2 regions of the Pallidibacillus thermolactis genome follow, and region 1 is predicted to be linked to the other one. Evidence: riboswitches for the same ligand, from Rfam matches in the RefSeq annotation. Region 1 holds a riboswitch; the other holds the start of a gene.

Region 1 (12,197 bases):
TTCTTCCACTAATTCAACATCGGGCATAAACAACGTATACAGCTCAGAGTTCAACTTCGGCCCTTTAATCAATTCTTCTATAACAGTCACAACGGTATCTTTGTTATCGTTTTTCACTCGTTTAGTAACAGGTACATAGTAGCTATTTTCGTTTGTTTGTGCAATATAATAAACGGTTACCTGTTCGGTATCTGTAATATCCGCTACTTCAGATGTATCAATATTAATACCAATATTTCTCGTTAATTCTCCATTGATTGGAGTACCATTAACCGGCATTTCTGTAAGCGGATTTCCATTGAGTTGAAGTTTCACTTTGTCAATGGTGTCAAATTGGGTCAACGTATATGTAATGGACTGTAAGATTTTCAACTCATCTTCTGGAGCATAGTCTGCAAATTCTTTTGAAAAATCAACGGTTGCCACACCATCATGAATATCAACACTAATTTGTGTATCTGCTGGGATGACAGCTCGAAAATCACTCGGCAACATCTCTTGCACCGGGCCACCTTCTACTAAATATTCCAAGGCTTGTTTCGCGATACTTTCCGTGTTTGGTAATTGGAAAGTTTGGGGAACGACAAGTCCATGTTTATCGATTAAATATAGCTCCGTTTGTACCGTTCCTTCCTTTCCTTCTTCTCCATCTTCAGATTGTCCCTCATCTGTTAACTCGACATCTTCTTCATAGGTTACATTTTCTTTTGGTGGGTCTACTTCCTCCTTCGCTAGCTGCGGGAACAATGAACAAGCAGAAAGAAATACAATGGTTACAATGAATAACAAACCGTACTGAAATGCACGAATTGTAGATTTCATAAAATCCCCCCATGACTGTTTGTACTACATGTATACGAGCCTTCTTCGAAAATAGACCTAAGACGAGAAAAAAATTGGACAAATTTAAAAAATTCTAGGGGAATAAAAAAAAGTTGTCCAACTCGTTTTTTTGAAAAACAAGTAGACAACCTATATTTAAATATATTCAACATTGGACAGTTTTACTGTTTCAACTTCTAGATCATCCATTCGTAGCCATTGTTTCGCTATGGATTGAAAAATCGTTTTTGAACCAGTGGTAAAAAATTTATAGATCGGAGGCTGATCCTTAGACATATTTAACATATGTGTATGATCTAATATGGCACTCGCTTCTCTAGCAGTTTCTTCACCCGAACTGATCACTTTTACCTTATGATTATAGTAATTTTCAATTAAAGGCTGGATGATCGGATAATGCGTACACCCTAATATTAACGTATCGATATGTTTATCTTGAAGAGGGTAAAGTGAATTCGCTACAATTTTTTCCGCTAAATCACCATGAATTACACCACTTTCCACTAAAGGAACCAGTTTCGGGCAGGCTAAACCATAAACATCGACTTCATTATGGATTGTTTTTAAAGCATGTTCATATGCTTTACTGCGTATGGTCATATCTGTCCCAATAACACCTATCTTATACTTTTTGGAAACCGAAATTGCCGCTCTTGCACCGGGATGAATGACCCCAAGTACAGGAATGTTAAGACTTTCGCGAATTTCTTCGAGCGCCACCGCAGTAGCTGTATTGCAAGCAATAATGAGCATTTTTATATGAAACTGCTCTAAGTAACGAGTCATTTCCCACGTAAATTGTCTGATCTCTTCACTAGTTCTCGGTCCATATGGACATCGGGCTGTATCTCCCATATAGATAATTGATTCATTAGGCAATTGACGCATCATTTCCTTAACAACGGTCAACCCACCTACTCCTGAATCTATGATGCCTATTGGATTTGATGCCAAACTTGCCTCAACCTTTCACTTTTTTTGTTCTTTTTTCAACTTCATATTATCGTGTAATTTTCGTAGATTACTTTGTAAAGTACGGATCTCTTCATCGGAAAAGCCATGTAAAATTTCTTGAAGATAGGTTTGTCTTTTTTTAATCACTTCATCAATGATCCGAATTCCTTCATCTAATAAATGGACACGAACGACACGACGGTCCCGTTCATCGCGAACCCTTTTTACAAGATTATTTTTTTCCATTCGCGCAATTAAATCCGTTGTTGTACTAAAAGCCAAATACATTTTTTTCGATAATTCACCAATTGTCATACTGCCTTCTTCTAATAGCCATTGCATAGCAACAAATTGTGGCGGGGTTACCGGAAAATGGTTTAAGATTTCACGACCCTTTTGTTTAATTAATCCGGATACAAAACGTAAATCTTTTTCAATTGTTGCTACAGTTTCCATGTTCACTTCGTTCTTCATTTGATTTTCCAAATAGAGCACCCCCGCTATATTCTATCTAAATCTATCATGACATGTAAAAACAAACAACTACTAATTCTTTTTTGGCTTAATTATAATAATAGTAACGTATTTTTTAATGTATATAAAAATAAAAATCTATTTATATATTATGTCCTTTTCGTATGTTTACTTTTTTTATTTAAACTCGTAAAATCAATCTAACCCTATTTTCTATTTTTTTACGTTAAATTTCAAGCCTAATAACGCTTTTACTTGCTAGTAATATAAAAAACTGGCATCCAAAAAGATTGGGCCAGCTAGAGATATCGTCTCTCCAATAAGGAAAGTTTTACCAATACCTGTAGCTTGTATAAAAGTGAATTTTGCACTTTAGAAATAAAAAACCGGCTTTCCAAAAAAGGATAGCCGGCTTCTCTTAAAGCTTTAACTCCCCCATACGGAGAAGTTCGACGACAGCTTGTGAACGCCCCTTTACTCCAAGCTTTTGCATGGCATTTGAAATATGATTTCGAACTGTTTTTTCGCTTATAAAAAGCTCTTGTGCTATCTCTTTAGTTGTTTTATCTTGTACTAACAGTTCGAATACTTCCCTTTCTCGTTTAGTTAATAACGGCTTATGAGTGAAATCATTCTCCTTCAAATACATGAACCCTCCTTGCCTTCGCCAGCTAGAAAACGCGGGGATGGGTATGAATCGTCACAATATCATATGTGAACGGCAAGAAGGGAGTGACAGCAATCATCCCATTCTGTAAGAAATAGGCATTATTATTTTAAACCACATTGACATTCATTGCTTTAAAGAAAATTTCTCTCTCTTCACTTGTCCAAGGAACAGATTTTCCACTATTTTTATTGATGTTTACAATTGTTCCGCGTCCGGTAAAACAGACCGTATCATCGCCTTTTACACCTAGATAATGAAGATCAACTGAGGAATTACCAACTTCATTAATTTTTACGTAAATGTTTAGTTCTTCATCAAAATATACTTGCCGAATATAATCACATTGTTGATTAGCGACGACTGGAATCGTTTCCCTCATTTCCTTTAAATCCTGTCGATAAAGTCCGAGATAATGGATATATTCAATTCTCGCTGTTTCAAAATAAACGAACGGAACCGTATTGTTTAAATGACCAAACATATCGGTTTCTGAAAATCTGACTTTAACGGGTACAAAAAATTCGAACCCTGCTTTCCATGATGGAAAATCTTGTATGTAGCTGATCTTTTTCATTAAAACCTCCCCTTTCACGTACTGAATGAATATTCATTCGTTTTACTTTATAACGAGAGGCTGAACCATCCAGTTGGCCCAGCCTCTTGATTTTGATTGTACGTAACCAATTAATAGGAATAATCACTACCAAAGAAGTTACGGAACATTTGAACAGTCGCTTCACGGTTTAATGCTGCAATGGACGTTGTTAAAGGAATACCTTTCGGACAAGCTTGCACACAGTTTTGTGAGTTACCACAGTTAGCTAAACCGCCATCCCCCATAATAGCATTTAAACGTTCTGCTTTATTCATTGCACCTGTTGGATGGGAGTTAAATAACCGAACTTGTGATAACGGTGCAGGACCCATAAAGTTTGATTTGTCATTCACGTTAGGGCAGGCTTCTAAACATACACCACACGTCATACATTTTGAAAGCTCATACGCCCATTGACGTTTATTTTCAGGCATTCTTGGCCCAGGTCCTAAATCATAAGTTCCATCAATTGGAATCCATGCTTTTACTTTCTTCAAGGAGTCGAACATACGACTTCTGTCAATTACTAAGTCACGTACTACTGGGAATGTACGCATCGGTTCTAATTTAATAGGATGCTCTAATTTATCAACCATGGTCGAACAAGCTTGTCTAGGTTTCCCGTTGATAACCATTGAACAAGCACCGCAAACTTCTTCTAAACAGTTCATTTCCCAAGCAACCGGCGAAGTTTTCTTACCATCTTTTGTTACTGGATTCCGTTGAATTTCCATCAATGCTGAGATCACATTCATATTTGGACGATATGGAATTTCAAACGTCTCCTCATAAGGGGTAGAATCCGGTGTGTCTTGTCTTTGGATTATAAAAGTCACTGTTTTTCTTTGTTCAGCCATTCTATATTCTCCTCCCCTTCTTATTTACTTGTCGTCGTATAATCACGTTTTCTTGGTTTAATTAAAGATACGTCCACATCTTCATATTCAAATTTCGGTGCATTTGTAGCAGGATCATACGAAGCCATAGTTGTTTTTAACCATTCTTCATCATTACGTTCAGGGAATTCCGGTTTATAATGTGCACCACGAGACTCATTACGGTTATACGCACCAAGCGTAATAACACGCGCAAGATGGAGCATATTTTGCAATTGTCTTGTAAATTGTGCACCTTGGTTACTCCAGCTTGAAGTATCATTAATATTAATATTTTTCCAGCGTTCCATTAATTCTTGAATCTTTTCGTCTGTCTTTAATAGTTTATCGTTGTAACGTACAACGGTAACGTTATCTGTCATCCATTCACCAAGTTCTTTATGGATTACATAGGCGTTTTCAGTTCCGTCCATCTTCAAGATATCGTCCCATTTTTGTTGTTCTTGACGTTGATAACGTTCGAACAAGCTTGAAGGTAAGGCATCTGTGCTCTTTTCTAAACCTTCAATATATTTAACCGCGTTTGGACCTGCAACCATACCACCATAAATAGCAGATAGTAAGGAGTTTGCTCCAAGACGGTTTGCACCGTGTTGTGAATAATCACACTCACCGGCGGCAAATAAACCTTTAATATTGGTTTGTTGTTCATAGTCAACCCATAATCCACCCATTGAGTAGTGTACAGCTGGGAAGATTTTCATTGGAACTTTCCGTGGGTCATCACCTGTAAATTTCTCATAAATTTCAATAATTCCGCCAAGTTTTACATCAAGTTCATGTGGATCTTTATGGGATAGGTCTAGATAAACCATATTTTCCCCGTTGATGCCTAATTTTTGGTTGACACATACGTCGAAAATTTCACGGGTAGCAATATCCCTTGGAACTAGGTTTCCGTATAATGGATATTTTTCTTCTAAGAAGTACCAAGGTTTACCATCTTTATAGGTCCAGACACGACCACCCTCACCACGAGCAGATTCACTCATGAGACGTAATTTGTCGTCTCCAGGGATTGCTGTAGGATGGATCTGGATAAATTCACCGTTCGCGTAGATCGCACCTTGTTGATAAAGAATTGCTGCAGCTGATCCGGTATTTATAACAGAGTTTGTTGATTTACCAAAGATAATACCAAGACCACCTGTTGCCATAATAACCGCATCTGCAGGGAATGATTTAATTTCTCCAGATTTTAAATCTTGTGCCACAATACCACGGCATGTTTGATCATCATCAATGATGGCGCCTAAGAATTCCCAACCTTCATATTTCGTTACTAAACCGGCTACTTCATGACGACGTACTTGTTCATCTAATGCATAAAGCAATTGTTGTCCTGTTGTAGCACCTGCAAAGGCAGTCCGATGATATAATGTTCCTCCAAAACGTCTAAAGTCTAGTAAGCCTTCTGGAGTACGGTTAAACATAACCCCCATACGGTCAAACAAGTGAATGATACCTGGTGCCGCTTCACACATTGCTTTTACAGGCGGTTGGTTTGCTAAGAAGTCTCCACCGTATACCGTATCATCAAAGTGTTTCCAAGGTGAGTCCCCTTCACCTTTTGTGTTAACCGCTCCATTAATTCCACCTTGTGCACAAACAGAGTGAGAACGTTTTACCGGAACTAAAGAGAACAATTCAACTGGCACCCCAGCCTCAGCTATTTTAACTGTTGCCATTAGGCCTGCCAATCCGCCACCGACAACAATAATTTTACCTTTACTCATTTCTGCGACTCACTCCCCCAATTATTAAGTAATCTCTAGTCGTTGTTCCTATCAATCTATTAATTCATACGTTCAATACATAAGTTGTAAGGTTTTCTCGTAATCGCTTCACATAGTCATATAGTTTTATACAGTAAATGCTAAGATTGCACGAACACCTATAAATGTTACAGCTACAAAAACTAGCATTGTAACATACGTCAAAATTCTTTGTGAACGAGGTGATACGGTAATCCCCCAACTTACAAAGAATGACCATAAACCGTTCGATAAGTGGAATGTTGCACAAACAATTCCGACAATATAGAACACTAACATTGCAGGATTATCGACTATATTTGCCATCATGTCAAAGTTCACTTCAGCACCAAGTGCCTTCGCAATCCGTGTCTCCCACACATGCCACGCAATGAAGATAATGAGGATAACCCCTGTAATTCTTTGCAAAACAAACATCCAGTTTCTAAAAGTACTGAAACGAACATTGTTTGGCTTTGCAGTAAACGCTATGTATACTCCATATATTGCGTGGAATAATATAGGAATATAAATGACTACAGTTTCTACAAATAGTAGAAATGGGATGTTTTCCATCAATCCTGCAGCTGCATTATATGCCTCTGCTCCCTTTGTTGCTTGATAGTTAATTGTTAAATGGACAATTAAGAAAATACCGATCGGAAGAACTCCTAATAGTGAGTGTAATCTCCGATTATTAAACTCACGGTTTCCTGCCATCTTAAGATGTACCCCCCTTAGTTATTAATCATTGACTATAAATTTTAAAAACTATGGCAAATATATGAACAACTCAATTGTAAACCTTTTTATAAAACCCGTCAAGAAAACGGATACAGGTTTAATAATATTTGAAAAATATTTTTTTCTTCACATGATAGTTTCATAAAGTTGTCATAAAGTCCTAATAAAAATTCTAAATTTTAGGAGGATATTTTAATATAATTTTTTTCCAAATAAATAAATGTTAAATAAATGAACAGAAATTGTATATAATAGATTTGAAGAAAAGGGGGAGCAAAGTTTGAGTAGAAAAACAGTAAAAGAAAAAATAAACTTAACTGAATTAACCGTTCCTGCATTTGGATATGAACTGATTCGTGAAGATTTTATAGAAGAAATTTTAGGGGAAGATGCACCTAGTATTCTTTATTGGATCGGAAAACAAATCGCTCGAAAATATCCATTATTTTCTTTTGATGAGATTCAAGAGTTTTTTCGAAATGCAGGATGGGGCAACCTGGATATTATTAGCCAAAAGAAAAGTGAAATCGAACTTCAATTAACAAGCGACTTAGTAAAACACCGCATTTTAACACGAACCAATGCAACATTCCAACTTGAGGCCGGCTTCCTCGCTGAACAAATTGCCCAACAAAAGAAAGTTTATGCCGAAACTTTTGAACATCCGAAAAAAAAGGATGGAAAAGTATTGTTTACAGTGAAATGGGATGATATTCCACTTATAGACTTATAAATAATGTGGACATTGTTCATTATATTATTCATTTCAATTGTAAAATAACCATTTTTTTACAAAAAACTTCATCAAATGAGTTGACTGACTCACTTGATGAAGTTTTTTAACGTTTTTATTATTTTGCAACACTTACTTCCTGTTCTACCTTTGAAAGACCGAAAACATCATGCAGTATTTCAGCAGCCTTTAACATTTGGTCTTCGTTGACTACAGCAGATACTTTAATTTCTGAAGTACTGACCATTTTTACAAAAATATCTTTTTCAGCTAATGAAGCGAACATTTGAGCCGCTACACCTGGATTTGAAATCATGCCTGAACCAACAATGGATACTTTTGCTAAACCTGATTCATATTCAATATGATCATAACCAATTGATTCTTTATGTTCTTCCAATACTTGCAATGCCTCTTGCAACTCATCGGTTTTAATCGAAAATGATAGTGTATTCAAGTTTTGGTCAGACGCATTTTGAATAATAATATCCACATTTACGTTATTTTTAGCTAACGGAGTAAATACCGATGATAAACTTGCAATTTCATTTGATAAACCATAAACCGTTAATTTTGTAATATCTTTTTCAAAGGCAACACCGCGGACAACTAAGTTTTCTTCCATTATTGTTTCCTCCAATACATAAGTTCCTTCCACTTTTTCTGTACTTGAGCGAACGACTAAAGGAATTTGATAATTTTTCGCAAATTCAACAGACCTTGGATGAAGCACACCTGCACCTAAATTCGCCAACTCTAACATTTCATCATAAGATATCGTTGATAATTGTCTCGCAGACGGAATATAACGTGGATCGGCAGTATATACACCCGTTACATCTGTGTAAATATCGCATCGATCAGCACCTAGAGCTGCTGCTAAAGCGACGGCAGACGTATCTGAACCTCCACGGCCTAACGTCGTTATTTCTCCATCTTCAGTGATACCTTGGAATCCAGCAACTATCACGATTTTTCCTTCACGGATCGCCCTGTTGATCTGGTCGGTATCAATGTTCAAAATCCGTGCACTCCCGTGAATCGGTTCTGTTTCCACCCCCGCTTGCCAACCTGTCATCGACACTGCATCATGTCCTTTTTCATGCAGCGCCATTGCAAGTAATGCAATCGTGACTTGTTCACCTGTCGTGACTAACATATCCAATTCACGTTTACTAGGCTTGGTTGAAACTTGTTTAGCTAAAGAAATTAACTCATCCGTTGATTTTCCCATTGCTGATACAACGACGACAACATTATTCCCTCTTTTTCTTTCATCTAAAACTCGATCTGCTACATTTAATATTTTTTCTACCGTTGCTACCGACGTACCGCCAAATTTTTGTACAATAATGCCCAATTTTTTCCCCCTCTTTTCAGCTGTTTAAGCCAAATTTTAAATACATTGTTACACATTGTGAAAATTGTAAGGAGAGCGCTAGAAACTTGTGCAAGATAAAACAAAAGACAATGGAGAAATCCCATTGCCTGCAAAAACGCAATTATTAGCGTGTTCACAGTGAGATAGCTCTCCAAGAGTAACTCTTGACAGTTCTGTACTTATTCAGTAGCAGAACCAAGAAAAAATAGAATTGGACTATTTTTTCTTTCGGCGATTTTTCCTTTCCATGTATTTCACAGAAGTCCAATCTTCTCCATACATGTACTCTTAAAAACCGCGCCTCTATCTTCACGTCTTTTCAGAACATGAATTTATTAAATTGGCTATATTATAGCATGTTGAAATAATGGAATCAATACATATTTTCTGATTATTTATTGTGCGCAAATGTGAGATGCTCGATCGGACTTTTCTTATCTCTTTTGGTTCCCTTTTGTCCGCGAGAAGTTCTCGCAAAGACGTTTCAACCTCTTTTCCTCACCTTTTTGTCCATGAAACAAAATCTCAAAAAAAATAAAAAAGGAAATCCACTTAAAAGGACTTCCTAGTCTTCAGAGTTTTGTAATGTTTGAACAATGGATTCGGCCACATTTTTCGGTATCCCAATTTTCATGAAATCCTCAACAGAAGCATGCTGCATTTTTTTTACAGAACCGAAATGCTTTAATAATAACTGCTTTCGTTTCTGACCGACTCCCGGTATTTCATCGAGAATGGATTGAATCATCGATTTTCCACGTAATTGGCGATGGAATGTGATCGCAAAACGGTGAACCTCATCTTGAATCCGCTGAAGCAAGTAGAATTCTTGACTATTTCGAGCAAGAGGGACCATTTCTGGTGGATCACCAAATAGTAAATTAGAAGTTTGATGCTTATCATCTTTTACTAATCCCGCAACTGGAATGTCAAGGCCAAGTTCATTTTCTAAAACATCCTTCGCTGCTTCAATTTGTCCTTTTCCACCATCAATTAAGATTAAATCAGGCAGTGGCTGGTTTTCTTTTAAAACGCGTGTATACCGTCTCCGAATAACCTCTCGCATCGAGTCATAGTCATCTGGTCCTTCAACCGTTTTAATTTTATATTTCCGATATTGCTTCTTATCTGGCATCCCGTTTGTAAAAACGACCATTGCCGATACCGGGTTTGTCCCTTGAATATTGGAGTTGTCGAAGGCTTCAATACGATACGGCGTATAAATATTCATTTGCTCGCCTAATTTTTCGATCGCTTTTATTGTTCGTTCTTCATTCCGCTCTAATAAGGAAAACTTCTCTTTTAATGCTGCTTTCGCATTTTTGTTTGCAAGTTCAACCATTTCCTTTTTTTGTCCCCGTTTTGGCTGAACAATTTTCACATCAAGTAAAGCATGGGCGAGTTCTGCATCCACATTTTGCGGTAGTAAGATTTCTTTCGGCTTAAAATGTTCTGGTCGATCATAAAATTGGCCTAAAAATGTTAGCATCTCTTCTTCAGGATCTTTATAATAAGGAAACATCGACACATCCCGTTCAATTAATTTTCCTTGACGGACAAAGAATACTTGGACACACATCCAACCTTTGTCTGCAGCATAACCGAAAACATCTCGATCTATATGATCGGTCATCGTTGCTTTTTGTTTTTCCATCGTCATTTCTATGGCCGTAATTTTATCCCGATACTCCTTCGCCCGCTCAAAATCTAATTTTTCACTGGCTTCGATCATTTTTTCAGTGAGATCTTTCTTTACTTCTTTATAACCACCATTTAAAAACTTTGTAATCTCGGTCGTCATTTTTTTATACGTTTCCTGTGAAACATCAAAGACACAAGGTGCTAAACATTGGCCAATATGGTAATATAAGCACACTTGTTTTGGTAATGTTTGGCATTTACGTAACGGATATAACTTGTCGAGTAATCTTTTTGTTTCCCTTGCTGCATAAACATTGGCATAGGGACCAAAATATTTGGCTTTGTCACCTTTTTTTACTTTACGCGTAATGATTAACCTTGGATGACGTTCAGACGTCAGCTTAATAAACGGATATGTTTTATCATCCTTCAACATGACATTATATTTTGGATCATATTGTTTAATTAAATTGTTCTCCAAAATTAATGCTTCGACATCGGATGACGTTATAATATATTCAAAGTCCTCTATTTCACTTACCAATGCTTGAGTTTTCGCATTATGCGATCCTGTGAAATAAGAACGGACCCGATTTTTTAAAACTTTTGCTTTCCCGACATAGATAACCGTCCCTTGCCGGTCCTTCATTAAATAACAACCAGGTTGATCTGGCAATAATGCTAATTTCTCTTTAATTTTTGGTTTTGTTTCCAATGTGCTCACTCCATATTGAGTGTTATTCATATAACTAATATTATACTATAATTCCTTTAGGGGATAAAAAGATAGATAAAAGGTATATAAATGAAGAAAAGCAGCCCAAAATGGACTGCCATGTCAATTGACGATTACAACATTATAAATGATTGTTAATAACTTCTTCTAAAGCTTCTTTTGGACGGTATCCAACGACTTTATCCACGATTTCTCCGTCTTTAAATAGAATTAATGTTGGAATACTCATCACACCGTATTTTGCTGCCGTTTCTTGGTTTTCATCAACATCTAATTTTACGATTTTAACTTTATCGCCCATTTCAGCGTCAATTTCTTCAAGAACTGGAGCTATCATTTTACAAGGACCGCACCAAGTAGCCCAGAAGTCTGTTAAGACCAAACCGCTTTTAATTTCTTCACTAAATGTTTGGTCAGTTGCATTTACAATTGCCATAATAACCCTCCTTAAAATTTCTTATCGACAGTATATCACTGGATCCACAAATTTGCGAATGATTTGTTTCAACATCATTTTACCCTATATTGGCTGAAATAACCATTAAATCATATCACTGAAAAAAATAACAGAATACTTTGTAAATATAATTTAAAAAATCAAAGGGTAAAGTAACAAATTGTCACTTTACCCTTAGAAATTTAAGCGTTTACTTTTAATTTTTTAAACTCTTCTGTAAGTTGTGGGACCACTTCAAATAAATCACCAACAATACCGTAATCAGCAACTTTGAAAATATTAGCTTCAGGATCTTTATTAATTGCTACAATTACTTTTG
Region 2 (12,197 bases), on a different contig from region 1:
AAACGGAGTATTCTTTAAATTTTGTCCACATTTTGGGCCAAATTTTGTTAGAAGCCATATTATGGAAGAATACTTTTAATTCAATGATGATATTCGATAAAACTCTATATTTTGATATGATTTAATTTTACTTTTTATAGTAATCTTCCTTATATGTAACAAAAAGTAGTAGATCCATTTACTTTTATTAAAATAATTGGATCTAAGTTCACAACCTCGTGTTAAACAATTCTAAAAGTTCTAATGTATTTGTTGTATTTTGTCGAATTTTATATTATTATTATTTTTTGGGTAGAGATGTGTTCTACTCATTATTTTAAGGACTTTTTTGTGAAGTTATTAACGACATAAATTTCTAGAATAAACAGAGGGCATAAGATATAGAAAAGTCCTACGATTATTTTTATAAAAAATACACATAATAATAAAAAATATAGGAGGATTTAATGTGGACTTATTAGCAAAAACAAGAAAAATTAATGCATTGTTGCAAAGTACTGGTGCTAGACCAGTAAATTTTGAAGAGATGGCTGATACATTGAGTGAGGTAATTGATGCCAATGTTTATGTTGTCAGCAGAAAAGGGAAACTTTTAGGTTTAGAAGTACCTCAACGGGTAGAAAGTGAAAAACTTAAAAAGATGATAGATGAAAAACAGTTTTCTGAAGAATATGCAAACAATCTATTTAACATTCGTGAAACGACAGCAAATCTAGGTGTTGATAGTGAATATACTGCATTTCCTATGGATAATCATGAAATCCTTCCAAATGCATTAACTACAATTGTTCCGATTAACGGCGGTGGTAAACGCTTAGGAACATTAATACTTTCCCGTTTAGATCAAGAATTTGAAGATGATGATCTTGTATTAGCAGAATATGGTGCTACTGTTGTTGGTATGGAAATTTTACGTGCTGAATCGGAAGAACTAGAAGAAGAAGCTCGTAGCCAAGCAGCAGTACAAATTGCGATTTCTTCTCTATCTTACAGTGAACTTGAAGCGGTTGAGCATATTTTTGAGGAATTAGACGGAAAAGAAGGAATTTTAGTAGCTTCCAAAGTGGCGGATCGCGTTGGAATTACTCGTTCTGTTATTGTTAATGCGCTTAGAAAACTAGAAAGTGCTGGTGTCATCGAATCCCGCTCACTCGGTATGAAGGGTACGTATATTAAAGTATTAAATGATAAATTCCTTGGTGAATTAGAAAAAGCAAAATTACACTAAGATTAATTAATTGTAATTTGGGAGGACGTTCTGTTCCTCCTTTTTTCGTGTATTGATTATGGTAATTTATATAAGGGGTGATAGGATTGGCGCGGGAACGGAAATTTACGTTAATCGAGCTTTTTCAAGCTGTGAAAAATCTTCTATTAAAAAATGGATATGAAGGTTTTACCTTCAGTATTTTAGCGGAACATTTAGGGGTATCAAGGGGAACAATTTATAAATATTATGCGAATAAGGACGAACTTATTACAGCTTTTATGATTCACGAGTTAAATGCCTTTCTTTCTGAATTGCAATATATTGACAATTATCAAACCTTTGAAGATCAGTTTGAATTTTTAATGAAGCAAATTTTTGATCGTATGAATGTCCATACCTTCATTGAAATTGGTAAGCAGATTAATGGGAAAAGTAATCAAAGGGTAAAAAAAAATCAAGAAGAACTAGAGAAGTTACATTTAGAAATGTATCGTTTGTTACAGAATTTTATCAATCTTGGTAAAAAAGAAAAAGTCTTAAAACAAGATATACCTGATTCTTTAATTCTTGCTTATATTTTTCAATCACTTACGATTCCAAACCATTTTCATGTGCCGAAAGAGGAGTGGAATCGTCACTTAAAGGAATTAATTAAATATGGTTTAATGAAGAGGGAATAATTTCAGCAGTTACCTAAATTCAAGTGATATGGAGAGAAACAGAAACCATTGTTCATCAAAAAAAAGAGGCTGGCAAAGGAAGAAACGATACTAACAACCTTACCGTTATCCTATTGATAGCCTCTTTATTTTCACAATTCTTCTGCGACACCTAAAACCGCAATCCCAATTAATACGATAGCAATGACGAAATAGTATGCTTTGTCTAATTTTTCTCTTAAGAATATACGAGATAAAATGACCGAAACAATGCTATAAGAAGCAATGAGCGGTGCTGCAATAACAGCGTTTTTGGCCATTGCAAACACATAGAAAAATTGGCCTGCCGTTTCAAAGATAGCTGCAGTAGCACGTACTGGCTCTTTTAAAATATGGAAGTTTTCTTTTTTTATTATGCGTATATAGATATAACATATAATGGCAACAATGAACCAAGTAAATTCATACGCTAAAAGTGCTGCATCTTCACTAATTAAAGCTAACTCATCTAAATAAATACCATCAGCAAATGTTCCTAAAGCATCGATTATCGCATAAAGAATAGGGAAGGTAATTGCTAAAATACTTAGTTGATATTTCGGGTCTATATTAACTTTGTCTGATTGCAAAGCTTGTGTTTGTGCTCGTTTTTCGAGAACACCTAAACCAATGACCCCACCCGTAATCAATACGATTCCAATAACATTGATCAAACCGATTGGTTGAGGGAAGAAAATAAGTAATAAGATGGCAGTGATTGCACCAGATGAGTTTTGAACTGGGGAAGAAATAGATAATTCAAGGTAACGCAGTCCAAAATAACCAATAATCATAGAAAGAATGTAAAGAATAGATACAGGTAAGTATTTCACCATGTCGAAAGGGTCAAAATGAATGCCTTTCACGAACATATAACATAAGGCGTGAATCCCCATTACAAGCCCGACCATGATAGATACTTTTAAATGGCTGTATTTGTCTTTAGCATTTGAACCTTTTTTATAAAAAAGATCCGCAGCCCCCCATGATAAGGTGGTTAATATGGCAAAAAGAAACCACATAAAAGACTTCTCCTTTATTTCATTTTGTTAGATTTTTAACATTTATGTGTATGTATGTAAAAAACTATTATATTATACTATAAAAGATTTGAATAAGCTATGTGAAAAATAAGGTAACCGATCCATTTTTTTAAAAGTAAAATCGTTTACCGTAATTTTACTCATAATGAGTATATTGTATACTAATATATTGAGACGATTGTAGTAAAAATCATCATGATAGGTAGGGTGGTTATGTTTACCTTAGTACCGTTTATGCTAGAAAAGACTGGAATTATATTAATCGTCGCTTTTTTACTTGCACAGTTACGCACCTTTCGCCAAATAATCCAAAACGAACAGGATCGTAAAGATAAACTCATGTTAATCCTTTTATTTGGAATGTTTGGCATCATTAGTAATTATACGGGAATAGAAGTTTTTAATAGATATACAGATTATATGAGCTGGCATTCGTTTATCGACGAAGATAATGCTATTGCAAATACGAGAGTACTAGGTGTTGTCATTGGTGGTTTAATAGGTGGACCAGTCGTCGGAATTGGTTCAGGACTTATTGCTGGTATCCATCGTTATTTTCTAGGTGGATTTACTGCTTTTGCTTGTTCAATTTCAACGATAATAGCAGGTATTGTGGCAGGATATTTAGGTAGGAAAAGAGGAGAATCAGGAAAGAAAATAACCGTAGGTTTTGCTGTTGTAACTGGTATGGTTATGGAAACATTTCAAATGATTATTATTCTATTCATTGCAGAACCTTTTCATCTTGCTTTAGAATTAGTTAAACTTATAAGTTTTCCAATGATTGTGATTAATGGATTCGGAACGATGTTGTTTATGCTCATTATCAAACATGCTAAACGAGAAGATGTTCGCATGCGTGTTTTGCAAACGGATACAGCATTCTCCATCGCAGAAAAGACTTTACCGTATTTTCGAGAAGGACTAAATATTGAATCCTGTAAAAAAATATCGGAAATTATTCTTGATATGACCGAAGCTGATGCAGTAGCGATAACAGATGAACAAATGGTTCTCGCCCATGTTGGTATAGCTAGTGATCACCATAAGCCATTATTGAAACCAGAAACGAAATTAACAAATCGCGTACTTCGATCGGGGCAAGTCGATGTTGCTCGTTCAAAAGAGGAGATTGGCTGTTGGGAACATGATTGTCCGTTAAAAGCAGCAATCGTCATCCCTTTAAAGGTAAAAAATCGAACAGCTGGGACATTAAAGATGTACTTTGTCAATCCAGCAAAGTTAGATCAAGTACAAGAACATTTAGCGAATGGTTTAGCAGAATTATTTTCTACCCAATTGGAACTAGTGGAAGCAGAGAAACAGGCGAAGTTGTTGAAAGATGCTGAGATTAAGGCGTTACATTCACAAATTCATCCTCATTTTTTGTTTAACAGTTTAAATACAATTTCCGCTCTCTGTCGAACCAATCCTGAGAAAGCACGCGAGTTATTGTTGCAATTAAGTTCCTTTTTCCGCGGGAATATCCAAGGAGCAAGGCAACCGTTTGTACCATTAAAGCTGGAACTTGAAGTTGTGCATGCATATATTGCCTTAGTCCAAGCCCGTTTTCCAGAGAAATTCCAATTCAAGTTTCAAGTGGATCCAAAGATGGAAAACTACTCAATACCGCCATTTATTTTACAACCACTTGTTGAAAATGCAGTTAATTATGGTTTTCCTGGTAGTAAAAATAAAGGGGCTATATACATTCGAATTTATCTGAAAGACAACCAGTTAAATATTATAGTAACGGATAATGGAATAGGGATATCCCAGGAAAAATTAAGTCAGCTCGGTAAACAAGTTGTTCATTCGAAAAAAGGGAATGGAACGGCATTATTTAATATATTTGAGCGCTTGCACGGTCTTTATAACCGAAAGGCCAGTATAAAGATTGAGAGTAAAGAATACTATGGAACTACTGTTTCAATTATTCTACCAATCTATGAAGAAGGGAATGGTCTAGGTGCTTAAAGCTTATGTTGTTGATGATGAACCATTAGCAAGAGATGAATTGAAATATATACTTAATCGGACAAGGAAGGTAAAAGTAGTCGGTGAAAGTGACAATATAGAAGAAGCTTTTACTGATATTGCCATCAATCAGCCGGATATTGTTTTTTTAGATATTCAATTAGATGAAGAAAATGGTATGACCCTAGCAAAAAAAATGGATCGTTTGCAATCGGTCCCAGCCATTTGTTTCGTGACAGCCTATGACGAATATGCTTTACAAGCCTTTGATACAAATGCCGTAGATTATGTTTTAAAACCATATGACGAAAAAAGAATACAAAAAACATTAGATAAAGTTAACAATATTAGAAATAAAGGCTATAACGAAGATGTCGACATCAGTAGAGGGAAGAACGAAAGGACTGATAAATTAGCTGTAAATCTAGATGAACGAATCATTTTGGTTAATCCTGCTGACATCGTATATCTTGAGGCTAAAGAAGGAAAGAGTAAATTAAAAACAATTCAATATGAATATGTTGTTGCTGAAACTTTATCAGGATTTGCTAAAAAATTAATCAACCATCCATTTTTGCAAGTTCACCGTAGTTTTATAGTTAATACAGATTTAATTATGGAAATACAACCGTGGTTTAATTCCACATATAACTTATTAATGAGTGATGGTTCGAAAGTCCCTGTAAGTAGAACGTATGCTAAAGATTTAAAGCAATTTATTGGCATATAACAAATGGAAATTGTGACAAATGATCAACATTTTCAGCAAGAATTGTATTTTATCTACCAGTCTTTGTTTTTCACCTCCCGATTTTTGCAAGTTACTATGAAAAACGAGAAAAAGCGTTTTTATTTTGTAAAATGTCGGTAACTAGTGAATGAGGGAGGAGAAATATTTATGAACGCGGTTACAATCGTGATTGGTTCTATTTGTATACTTTTGATTGCATATCGGTTATATGGTACTTTTATGGCGGCAAAAGTCCTTAAAGTAGAGGAATTAGAGGAAGAAATGAAACCGCCTTCCCATAAACATGAAGATGGAAAAGATTATGTCCCAACAAATAAATGGGTTACCTTTGGACATCATTTCGCCGCTATAGCTGCTGCAGGCCCACTCGTTGGTCCAATCTTAGCAGCTCAATTTGGATACTTACCGAGTTTACTGTGGCTATTAATTGGTGCGGTGATTGGGGGAGCTGTTCATGATTTTGTTGTACTTGTTGCATCAATGAGAAGAGATGGTAAATCCTTTTCAGAAGTTGCTAAAGAAGAGCTTGGTCCTGTTGCAGGATTTTGTACTGGATTAGCAATGTTATTTATTATAACGATTACAATGGCAGGACTTTCATTAGTTGTTTTAAATGCACTTGAAAGAAATCCTTGGGGAACATTTGCGGTAGCGATTACAATCCCTATCGCAATGGGAGTAGGATTATATCATAGAAAAACTGGAAACCTAAAATTAGCAACAATTGTTGGTTTTTCATTAATTATGATTGCTGTTATATTTGGTCAGTACATTGAAGGTACATGGCTTGGTGATCTATTAACACTTGAAAGTAGTACTTTAGCAATTATTTTACCAATATATGCATTTTTTGCTGCAGCCTTACCAGTTTGGTTATTATTACAACCACGTGATTACCTAAGTACTTTCATGAAAGTAGGAGTCTTTGGTGCTTTAATCGTGGGTGTTCTCTTTATTAATCCGACTGTTCAATTTCCTGCATTTACTGAATTGCTAGATGGAGGTCCGGTTGTTACAGGTCCAGTATGGCCATTTATTTCAATAACAATTGCCTGTGGGGCAATTTCTGGTTTCCACGTATTTGTTAGTTCTGGTACAACATCGAAAATGATTAATCGCTGGAGAGATGCAAAACCGATTGCATTTGGCGGTATGTTAGTAGAATGTGTTGTTGCTATTATGGCATTAGTTGCAGCTGTTTCTTTACAACCAGGAGACTATTTTGCGATTAACTCATCACCTGAAAAATTCGCTGAATTAGGTATGGAAACGGTCCACTTATCAGAACTTGAAGAAAAAGTAGAGATGGATTTAGAAGGTAGAACTGGTGGAGCGGTAACATTGGCAGTAGGAATGACCGAAATATTTACAGCGGTCCCATTTTTTAATCATCTTGCTTCATTCTTCTATCAATTCGTCATATTGTTTGAGGCAGTGTTCATCCTGACAGCGATTGATGCGGGAACTAGAACTGCACGATATTTAATTCAAGATTTCATAGGCACATTTTATAAACCGTTGAAAGATCTTAAGTCTATCGGTGCAAATATATTTGCTAGTGCACTTGCCTGTGTTATGTGGGGATATCTGCTATTATCGGGAGATATTAGTTCTGTTTGGGCACTATTCGGCGTTTCAAACCAATTAATGGCATCCATTGGATTAATTGTTGGTGCAACAGTTATTCTTAAAATTGCAACAAAACGTAGATACATGTTAACATGTTTGATTCCTCTTGCTTACTTGTTTGTAACCGTAATGGTCGCAGGTATTTGGATGGTAAAAAATGTCTACTTAAATCCTGTAGCTGACGGATATAATGTACTAAACGGTGTCCTTTCAATAGTTATGTTGATTCTTGGAGTTGTTATTTTAGTCTCTGCCATTAAAAAATGGAGAGAGCTGTGGAAAATTCCTCAAGCAGAATTAAATCAAATTGCCAAACGTGAAGTTGCGTAAACTTTAGGGAGTAGGTCGCCATACAATGAGGCGACCTATATTAAGTTGACCATCATATCCAAGATATTCACTGAAAGTTAGAATCTTCAATTCAATTATTTAGGTTGACAAGATGATAGTTAAGTTGTAATATAGATTCGACAATTTAATAGAATCCTCACTACTTCGGTGAGGTAGAGGCGCGGTATTTAATAGTCTTTTGAGGAGCTTGAGAACGCTATGAATCAAAGATGAGGAAATATCGCCGAAGCTTGTAATATTTCTCAGTATTACTTGCTGGGCTTACAGTGAATAACTGTAAGACTGTCTCAGGTATTTTATCCCGTATACCTGAGTTGTGCTATCTCATTTAGGGAAAAAGTAGGGGGACTTGTTGTACGGCACAATTTTGCATGTCAACGACCTGAGTTCACCTCGGGTCGTTTTTTCGTTTGAAAAAACGAATGAAAAGTAATATTTATCTCATGTTAAGAGATATATTGGTAAAAAATACTTTAGGAGGGAATTCAATGAGAAAGATATTTATGTTATGTATAACTTTATTATTCATAAGCGGGTTTTTAGCAGCTTGTGGAGGAGGTAGTGATTCAGGTTCAAGTTCTAGTGAAAAAGATACATTTGTTGTCGGACTAGAAGCAGCGTATCCACCGTTTAACTGGTCACAAAAAGATGACTCAAACGGTGCTGTTCAAATTAAAGGTTTGAAAGAATATGCTGGCGGGTATGACGTCGAAATTGCAAAACGAATTGCTGAAGAACTAGGAAAAGAGTTAGTAATCGTTAAAACGGATTGGGAAGGTTTAATTCCTTCGTTAAATTCGGAAAAAATTGATGCGGTTATAGCAGGAATGTCCCCTACTGAAGATCGTAAAAAAGCCATTGATTTTACAGATAGTTACTATAAATCTGATTTAGTCATGGTTGTCCAAAAGGGAAGTCCATATGAAAATGCTACTTCCATTCAAGATTTTAGTGGTGCGAAAATTACAGCACAATTAAATACATTCCATTATTCAGTTATTGACCAAATTGATGGTGTTAACAAACAACAAGCAATGAATGATTTTTCAACAATGCGTGTAGCATTGGAAGCTGGAAAAATTGACGGTTATGTTTCTGAACGGCCAGAAGCAATATCAGCAACTTCTGCTAACGATAAACTTACGTTTGTTGAGTTTGAAGATGGATTTGAAACCTCTGATGAAGATACTGCCATTGCAGTGGGGTTAAAGAAAGGCAGTGATTTAACAGAAAAGATTAATGAAATCTTAGCTGGTATATCTGAAGAAGAGCGTGACGAAATTATGGATGCTGCTATACGCAACCAACCAGCTTCACAATAAATTTTATCGAGGTTGTCCTTAAGTGTATTACCATGTAGGACATCCTCCTCTTTATCTACTAGGAGGAATTTAGTATGAATTTTGAAGTTATTGCCGATATATTTATCAATAACTGGGACGCTTTTCTAAGAGGAGCAGGCGTAACCTTATTGATTGCCATTGTAGGTACGGTTATCGGTTCTATTATTGGTTTAATTATTGGTGTGATTCGGACGATTCCTACACCAGAAAATCGAATAAAACGAATTTTTTTACGTGTGATAAATTGGATTCTCTCGTTTTATATAGAAGTATTCCGTGGCACTCCGATGATGGTACAGGCTATGGTTATTTTTTATGGCTTAGACTTAGCTTTTGGAATCGATATTGATAATATGACAGCAGCCTACTTAATTGTGTCTATAAACACTGGTGCATACATGGCAGAAATTGTCCGAGGAGGGATTTTATCCATTGATAAGGGACAATTTGAAGCTGCTCAAGCAATTGGCATGAATCACTATCAAACAATGATGAATGTTATATTGCCGCAAACGATTCGAAATATTTTACCAGCAACAGGTAATGAATTTGTCATTAACATAAAAGATACATCGGTATTAAATGTTATATCTGTTTCTGAGTTGTTCTTCGCTTCTAATACAATTGCCGGTGCAAACTTCATGTTCTTTGAAACGTTCTTTATTACTTCTGTTATCTATTTAGTCTTGACTTTTACAGTGACAAGAATATTACGGTTACTAGAGCGCAAATTGGAAGGACCAGAAAATTACAATTTAGTTGGCAATCAAATGCAAGTTGATTTGCCGAAGTTTAAGGACTAAGAGCTTGATTTGAAAGGAAGGTCATAATGAATAAGTTAGCTCAGCAAGTAGATGCTCAAACTGAAACGATTATTGATATTCAGCATTTGAGCAAATATTTTGGTGAACGTGAGGTATTAAAAGATATTAATTTTTCTGTTAAGAAGGGTGAAGTTGTTAGTATTATTGGTTCTTCTGGCTCAGGAAAATCAACCTTACTACGTTGTATCAATTTATTAGAAAAGCCTAGTGGTGGAAAAATTATTTTTGAAGGTACGAATATTTTAGAAGATATGAAAGATGTCAATCATCACCGTACAAAAATGGGAATGGTTTTCCAAAGCTTTAATTTGTTTGATAATCATGATGTACTTAGTAATTGTACTGTTGGACAAATAAAAGTGTTGAAACGTTCAAAAGAAGAAGCGGAAAAGAAGGCTTTAAAATATTTAAAGCTTGTTGGTATGGATCAGTTTATTCATGCAAAACCGAAACAACTATCTGGGGGTCAAAAACAACGGGTTGCTATTGCAAGAGCTCTTAGCATGGATCCGGATGTTATGTTATTTGATGAACCTACATCAGCTCTTGATCCTGAAATGGTTGGTGATGTTTTAGAGGTAATGAAAAACTTGGCCAACAGTGGTTTAACAATGATCATTGTGACTCATGAAATGGATTTTGCAAGAGACGTATCAGATCGCATTGTCTTTATGGATAAAGGTGTTATTGCAGAAGAAGGAACACCTGACCAAATCTTTAATAATCCAAAACAAGATCGGACAAAGGAATTTTTAAAACGAACATTAAAGTGAAAAAATTAGGACCGCAGAAATGCGGTCCTATTTATTGTAAAAAAGCTTTGTTACTGAATAAATTTTATATCAGCAACAGTTGAATCATTATCAAATTTCGAAGTACGTAAAAATATAGTTTACTTGATTGTAACCTCTAACTCTAATTCAACATTTCCTTGGATAGCTCTTGAAATCATACAAGATTTTTCAGCTTTTTCAGCAAGACGCATGGCTAATTTTTTATCTTGTTCAGTTGCCTCTTTTTTTAACACAATAGTCGGCCGATGTATAATCTTTTTATATGTAAACACCCCATCTGTTACATCCACAATTCCTTCTGATTCCAGAGTTAAATCTTCTTTTTCTAAGTGACTTCGTTGCATCATGGCAGCTAATGTAATGATATAACAAGTCGCTGCTGCTCCTAATAGCATTTCATCCGGATTTGTTCCGATACCCGGTCCGTCCATTTCTGGTGGAATGGAAACGGTCGTCTTTAAATTTCCTGCCTCAATTTCCCCTACATCATTTCGAAGTCCTGGCCAATGTGCTTTTAAATGAAAATGGTGTAAAGTCATACAATCCCTCCTTATTATCGTATTAAAAATAATAGATTTTTGTACAAAAGTCAAAAAATGGGTGTGAATACGATCGTTGTAATTATTCAGTTATAAAGTTACCGAAATTATTAATAAAAAATAATATTCAAAAATATTAAAATATAGTATAATTTTAACTGAAAATTCAACTAGGAGGGGATGGAATGGAAAATTTAGTAGCACCACAATATTATAATTTCACACAAGAAGTAGAAAAATATGCTAATAATCCTGAAAAAATTGCTATTAAGTGGGTAAGTGTAAATAGGGAAGTGAAAGAGATTTCCTACGTACAACTAGTTGAAAAAATGAATCGGTATGGCAATGCGCTAACAAATCTTGGGATAAAGAAGGGAGATAAAGTTTTAATTATCTCTCCAAAAGTACCTGAATCCTATTATATTTATTTAGCTTGTCTTAAAGCGGGGATAGTTGTAATTCCATGTTCGGAAATGTTACGCGCAAAAGATTTAAGTTATCGAATTAATCATTCTGAAGCAGTTGGTGTGATCGTGTACAATCATTTAACGGCAGAAATTGATTCGATGACAGAAGAAGTACCTTCGTTAAAATTTAAGCTTACAATTGGTGACGAAAAAACAGAGGGGTGGACATCTTTATCAGAATTAGCGGCAAATGAAAGCGATACATATGCAGGTGCAAAAACAAGCAGAGATGATATTTCAATACTCCCGTATACATCTGGTACTACCGGAAATCCTAAGGCTGTCGTACATACCCATGGTTGGGCCTATGCTCACCTACAAATCGCTTCCAAACAATGGCTTGACGTAAAAGAAGGGGACTTGGTATGGGCAACAGCAGCACCCGGTTGGCAAAAATGGATTTGGAGCCCATTTGTATCCACGATTGGTCTAGGTGCAACAGCTTTTGTCTACAATGGACGTTTTGATGCAGAAACGTATCTTGAGTTATTGCAAGATTTTAAAATTAATGTTCTATGTTGTACACCAACGGAATACCGATTTATGTCAAAACTCGATCATCTTTCTAACT

The links. A riboswitch is a leader RNA that binds a small molecule or an ion and turns the genes downstream of it on or off. The one in region 1 is predicted to bind lysine.
Region 2: another riboswitch for lysine. It lies ahead of OEV82_RS03920 (transporter substrate-binding domain-containing protein); the one in region 1 lies ahead of OEV82_RS09360 (aspartate kinase).

What each region holds. Positions count from the first base shown of each region.
Region 1 covers NZ_JAOUSE010000026.1:3,023-15,219, forward strand. The annotation lists gene OEV82_RS09315 (GerMN domain-containing protein) at 1-822, opposite strand, end outside; gene racE (glutamate racemase) at 979-1,797, opposite strand; gene OEV82_RS09325 (MarR family winged helix-turn-helix transcriptional regulator) at 1,813-2,271, opposite strand; gene OEV82_RS09330 (helix-turn-helix domain-containing protein) at 2,690-2,914, opposite strand; gene OEV82_RS09335 (acyl-CoA thioesterase) at 3,048-3,515, opposite strand; gene sdhB (succinate dehydrogenase iron-sulfur subunit) at 3,626-4,393, opposite strand; gene sdhA (succinate dehydrogenase flavoprotein subunit) at 4,414-6,168, opposite strand; gene OEV82_RS09350 (succinate dehydrogenase cytochrome b558 subunit) at 6,295-6,906, opposite strand; gene OEV82_RS09355 (YslB family protein) at 7,211-7,663, shown strand; gene OEV82_RS09360 (aspartate kinase) at 7,782-9,023, opposite strand; lysine riboswitch at 9,181-9,358, opposite strand; gene uvrC (excinuclease ABC subunit UvrC) at 9,610-11,400, opposite strand; gene trxA (thioredoxin) at 11,543-11,857, opposite strand; gene OEV82_RS09375 (electron transfer flavoprotein subunit alpha/FixB family protein) at 12,061-12,197, opposite strand, start outside.
Region 2 covers NZ_JAOUSE010000006.1:77,942-90,138, forward strand. The annotation lists gene codY (GTP-sensing pleiotropic transcriptional regulator CodY) at 449-1,228, shown strand; gene OEV82_RS03895 (TetR/AcrR family transcriptional regulator) at 1,315-1,890, shown strand; gene OEV82_RS03900 (EamA family transporter) at 2,022-2,930, opposite strand; gene OEV82_RS03905 (sensor histidine kinase) at 3,165-4,928, shown strand; gene OEV82_RS03910 (LytR/AlgR family response regulator transcription factor) at 4,921-5,658, shown strand; gene OEV82_RS03915 (carbon starvation CstA family protein) at 5,827-7,638, shown strand; lysine riboswitch at 7,805-7,989, shown strand; gene OEV82_RS03920 (transporter substrate-binding domain-containing protein) at 8,148-8,981, shown strand; gene OEV82_RS03925 (amino acid ABC transporter permease) at 9,056-9,805, shown strand; gene OEV82_RS03930 (amino acid ABC transporter ATP-binding protein) at 9,832-10,599, shown strand; gene OEV82_RS03935 (OsmC family protein) at 10,719-11,159, opposite strand; gene mbcS (acyl-CoA synthetase MbcS) at 11,345-12,197, shown strand, end outside.